Regions from separate parts of the Peribacillus sp. FSL K6-1552 genome, predicted to be linked through region 2. Evidence: a T-box and tRNA genes for the amino acid it is inferred to sense, from the RefSeq annotation. Region 2 holds a T-box; the other holds one or more tRNA genes.

Region 1 (2,448 bases), 5.0 Mb from region 2:
ATACTACCCTGGCTGTATTGAAATTCTAACCCGCGCCCCTTATCGGGGTGGGAGACAGTGTCAGGTGGGCAGTTTGACTGGGGCGGTCGCCTCCTAAAGAGTAACGGAGGCGCCCAAAGGTTCCCTCAGAATGGTTGGAAATCATTCGTAGAGTGTAAAGGCACAAGGGAGCTTGACTGCGAGACCTACAAGTCGAGCAGGGACGAAAGTCGGGCTTAGTGATCCGGTGGTTCCGCATGGAAGGGCCATCGCTCAACGGATAAAAGCTACCCCGGGGATAACAGGCTTATCTCCCCCAAGAGTCCACATCGACGGGGAGGTTTGGCACCTCGATGTCGGCTCATCGCATCCTGGGGCTGTAGTCGGTCCCAAGGGTTGGGCTGTTCGCCCATTAAAGCGGTACGCGAGCTGGGTTCAGAACGTCGTGAGACAGTTCGGTCCCTATCCGTCGCGGGCGCAGGAAATTTGAGAGGAGCTGTCCTTAGTACGAGAGGACCGGGATGGACGCACCGCTGGTGTACCAGTTGTCTTGCCAAAGGCATAGCTGGGTAGCTACGTGCGGACGGGATAAGTGCTGAAAGCATCTAAGCATGAAGCCCCCCTCGAGATGAGATTTCCCATAGCGCAAGCTAGTAAGATCCCTGAAAGATGATCAGGTTGATAGGTCAGAGGTGGAAGCGTGGCGACATGTGGAGCTGACTGATACTAATAGATCGAGGACTTAACCACGCTTTAAAAAATGAAATACCTTCTTATTATCTAGTTTTGAAGGAACAACGTTCCTTTATTGTTTGGTGACGATAGCGAAGAGGTCACACCCGTTCCCATTCCGAACACGGCAGTTAAGCTCTTCAGCGCCGATGGTAGTTGGGGGTTTCCCCCTGTGAGAGTAGGACGCCGCCAAGCAGTTTCATATGGAGGATTAGCTCAGCTGGGAGAGCATCTGCCTTACAAGCAGAGGGTCGGCGGTTCGATCCCGTCATCCTCCACCATTTTTACACCTGCCGGTGTAGCTCAACTGGTAGAGCAACTGACTTGTAATCAGTAGGTTGGGGGTTCAAGTCCTCTTGCCGGCACCATTTTCATACAAGCTTAATATAGCATTTATAAATAGTTTCTATGAGCCATTAGCTCAGTTGGTAGAGCATCTGACTTTTAATCAGAGGGTCGAAGGTTCGAATCCTTCATGGCTCACCATTTTATTATGCGGGTGTGGCGGAATTGGCAGACGCACCAGACTTAGGATCTGGCGCCGCAAGGCGTGGGGGTTCAAGTCCCTTCACCCGCATGTTTGCGGAAGTAGTTCAGTGGTAGAATACAACCTTGCCAAGGTTGGGGTCGCGGGTTCGAATCCCGTCTTCCGCTCCACTATTTATTTATGCCGGGGTGGCGGAACTGGCAGACGCACAGGACTTAAAATCCTGCGGTAGGTGACTACCGTACCGGTTCGATTCCGGTCCTCGGCACCATCTTAATATGCGCCCGTAGCTCAATTGGATAGAGCATCTGACTACGAATCAGAAGGTTGTAGGTTCGACTCCCGCCGGGCGCACCATGTTTTTTCGGGAAGTAGCTCAGCTTGGTAGAGCACTTGGTTTGGGACCAAGGGGTCGCAGGTTCGAATCCTGTCTTCCCGACCATTGATTTTTGGGGCCTTAGCTCAGCTGGGAGAGCGCCTGCCTTGCACGCAGGAGGTCAGCGGTTCGATCCCGCTAGGCTCCACCAAAAAAACTTGACAAGCTAAACAAGCTTTGATATGATGTAAAAGTTGATTCTTTAAAGGAATCAGATATTGCTCTTTGAAAACTGAACAAAACAAAGCGCCAACGTTAAATTTTAAGTGAGCACACACTATCAAAAAGCAAAATGAGCAAGTCAAACATTTCTTCGGAGAGTTTGATCCTGGCTCAGGACGAACGCTGGCGGCGTGCCTAATACATGCAAGTCGAGCGAATCGATGGGAGCTTGCTCCCTGAGATTAGCGGCGGACGGGTGAGTAACACGTGGGCAACCTGCCTATAAGACTGGGATAACTTCGGGAAACCGGAGCTAATACCGGATACGTTCTTTTCTCGCATGAGAGAAGATGGAAAGACGGTTTCGGCTGTCACTTATAGATGGGCCCGCGGCGCATTAGCTAGTTGGTGAGGTAATGGCTCACCAAGGCGACGATGCGTAGCCGACCTGAGAGGGTGATCGGCCACACTGGGACTGAGACACGGCCCAGACTCCTACGGGAGGCAGCAGTAGGGAATCTTCCGCAATGGACGAAAGTCTGACGGAGCAACGCCGCGTGAACGAAGAAGGCCTTCGGGTCGTAAAGTTCTGTTGTTAGGGAAGAACAAGTACCAGAGTAACTGCTGGTACCTTGACGGTACCTAACCAGAAAGCCACGGCTAACTACGTGCCAGCAGCCGCGGTAATACGTAGGTGGCAAGCGTTGTCCGG
Region 2 (2,448 bases):
AGAATTTTTGAAAATAACGAATGGATGCCGTCTGTTCGATAACCTTGAATCCGGGGGAGAAAATGATTTATACAGCCTGGATGATATTATTAATTACACATATGAAGACTCCTACGAAGGATGTTATAAGGTTGCCTGCATCTATCAAGATAATATCGTGATTGATGGGGAAGCCGTTGCGAAAGGCGATAAGAATTATTTAATGGTAAAAGGACATATCGACGATTTTGAAGAAGGCGAGAAACTCCATATGGGCTTTGCCGAATGGATTGATCAGTTTATTTCCCATCAAGGAGAGAAATTTTGGGATAAATAATGATTCCTCAAAAAAACTGATAATCCACTCGTTATTTGCTCAAACTAATCGAGATGATTCCGAATCATCCAAATGAGACGCGAAGGAGAGGGTTTTAAATGGCAACCAGACAATCCGTTGATCATTTTTTAGAGCAATGTGAAGGAGCTCTCCGATTTGCAGAGTTTGAATTTAACGAGGCCTCACGGCAGGAGCATTATGAAGATGAAGAGTTTCAGAATTCGCAAAGGTATATCGAAGAGGCATTGACGGACATGGAAAGATTATATGCAAGCTCAAATGCCCAACAACGAGATATGCTTGCTCGGATGCAACAGCAGTTGAATCAATTGAAAAATGAGATGATTTTACTGCGTCATTAAAGTAAGAATGGGGGCTATGGATGCATAGCCCCCTATTTATTTTCGAACGATTTTTCTCAAATATGCATATATAATGAGAAACCTGTTGATAATGTTGGTGAACGGCTATTGCAATTATCGGTAAAATTGACTAGAATGTAATATAATCAAATATTCTCATAAAGACTATGATGAGGAGCAGTAGCGATTAGAACCAGTATAGAGAGTTGACGGATGGTGCAAGTCAACCTGGAATGATTGTGAACTCGCCTTGGAGTTACAGGTGTGAAGGTAATAGTAATGCCTGGCGTTTAATCCATGTTACGGATGTTTGAGCTGGGCGGTTTTTTAAGTATCGCCAATGTGGGTGGTACCGCGGGAAGATATACATAATCCTCTCGTCCCTATTTGGGATGAGGGGTTTTTTTATTGTTTTTTTATACGGAAATTAGGAGGAAATCAAATGAGTTTTGACCATAGAAGTATAGAAACGAAATGGCAACAGTATTGGGAAGGCAATAAGACATTTAAAACAGGGGAAGAGAGCGGAAAACGTAAATTCTACGCGCTTGATATGTTCCCATATCCATCAGGAGCGGGTCTTCATGTTGGGCATCCTGAAGGTTATACGGCAAGCGATATTTTAGCAAGAATGAAACGGGCGCAGGGATATAATGTGTTACATCCAATCGGTTGGGATGCTTTTGGACTTCCGGCAGAGCAGTATGCGATTGATACGGGGAATGACCCAGCGGAATTTACGGAACACAACATCAACACATTCCGCCGTCAAATCAAGGCGCTTGGTTTCTCTTATGACTGGGACCGCGAAATCAACACGACCGACCCTGAATATTATAAATGGACGCAATGGATCTTCTTGAAATTATATGAAAAGGGTCTTGCTTATATTGATGAAGTAGCTGTGAACTGGTGTCCGGCACTTGGCACGGTTTTGGCTAACGAAGAAGTCATCGATGGAAAAAGTGAGCGTGGAGGCCATCCGGTTGAGCGCCGTCCGATGAAGCAGTGGATGCTTCGAATCACAGCTTATGCAGACCGTTTAATCGACGATTTGAATGATGTGGATTGGCCGGAGAACATTAAGGATATGCAACGTAACTGGATTGGCCGTTCTGAGGGAGCGGAAGTGACGTTCAATATCGATGGCCACGATGAAACATTCACGGTGTTTACGACTCGTCCGGATACTTTATTCGGTGCAACGTATGCTGTATTGGCTCCAGAGCATTCATTTGTTGATAAAATTACGACTACTGAACAAAGATCTGCAGTTGACGCTTATTTAGATGAAGTGAAACATAAAAGCGACTTGGAAAGAACAGACTTGGCAAAAGATAAATCAGGTGTGTTCACAGGGGCTTATGCAATAAATCCAGTCAATGGCGAGAAAATGCCGATCTGGATTGCTGATTACGTGTTAATCAGCTACGGAACGGGTGCTATCATGGCCGTACCTGCGCATGATGAACGTGATTATGAATTTGCTGTTAAATTCGAATTGCCAATTAAGGAAGTTGTAGCTGGTGGAGATGTGACAAAAGAAGCATACACAGGCGACGGTCTTCATGTGAATTCTGAATTCCTAGATGGATTGAATAAAGAAGAAGGCATTTCAACCATGATCAAATGGCTGGAAGAAAAAGAAATCGGCACGAAAAAAATCACGTACCGTCTTCGCGACTGGTTATTCAGCCGCCAACGTTACTGGGGTGAACCGATTCCAATCATCCATTGGGAAGATGGCACGATGTCCGCGGTGAAAGAAGA

Evidence for each region. The T-box of region 2 lies ahead of leuS (leucine--tRNA ligase). A T-box ahead of a tRNA ligase gene usually reads a tRNA of that ligase, here a tRNA-Leu.
Region 1: it has a tRNA-Leu gene. The T-box ahead of leuS (leucine--tRNA ligase) is inferred to sense a tRNA for this amino acid. The anticodon was not compared.

What each region holds. Positions count from the first base shown of each region.
Region 1 is NZ_JBBOST010000001.1:95,322-97,769, forward strand. It holds rRNA gene NST21_RS00475 (23S ribosomal RNA) at 1-729, shown strand, start outside; rRNA gene rrf (5S ribosomal RNA) at 791-906, shown strand; tRNA gene NST21_RS00485 (tRNA-Val) at 917-992, shown strand; tRNA gene NST21_RS00490 (tRNA-Thr) at 1,004-1,079, shown strand; tRNA gene NST21_RS00495 (tRNA-Lys) at 1,122-1,197, shown strand; tRNA gene NST21_RS00500 (tRNA-Leu) at 1,207-1,288, shown strand; tRNA gene NST21_RS00505 (tRNA-Gly) at 1,294-1,368, shown strand; tRNA gene NST21_RS00510 (tRNA-Leu) at 1,381-1,469, shown strand; tRNA gene NST21_RS00515 (tRNA-Arg) at 1,479-1,555, shown strand; tRNA gene NST21_RS00520 (tRNA-Pro) at 1,564-1,640, shown strand; tRNA gene NST21_RS00525 (tRNA-Ala) at 1,650-1,725, shown strand; rRNA gene NST21_RS00530 (16S ribosomal RNA) at 1,885-2,448, shown strand, end outside.
Region 2 is NZ_JBBOST010000001.1:5,127,177-5,129,624, reverse strand. It holds gene NST21_RS24520 (SMI1/KNR4 family protein) at 1-316, shown strand, start outside; gene NST21_RS24515 (DUF2524 family protein) at 415-678, shown strand; T-box leader at 837-1,066, shown strand; gene leuS (leucine--tRNA ligase) at 1,121-2,448, shown strand, end outside.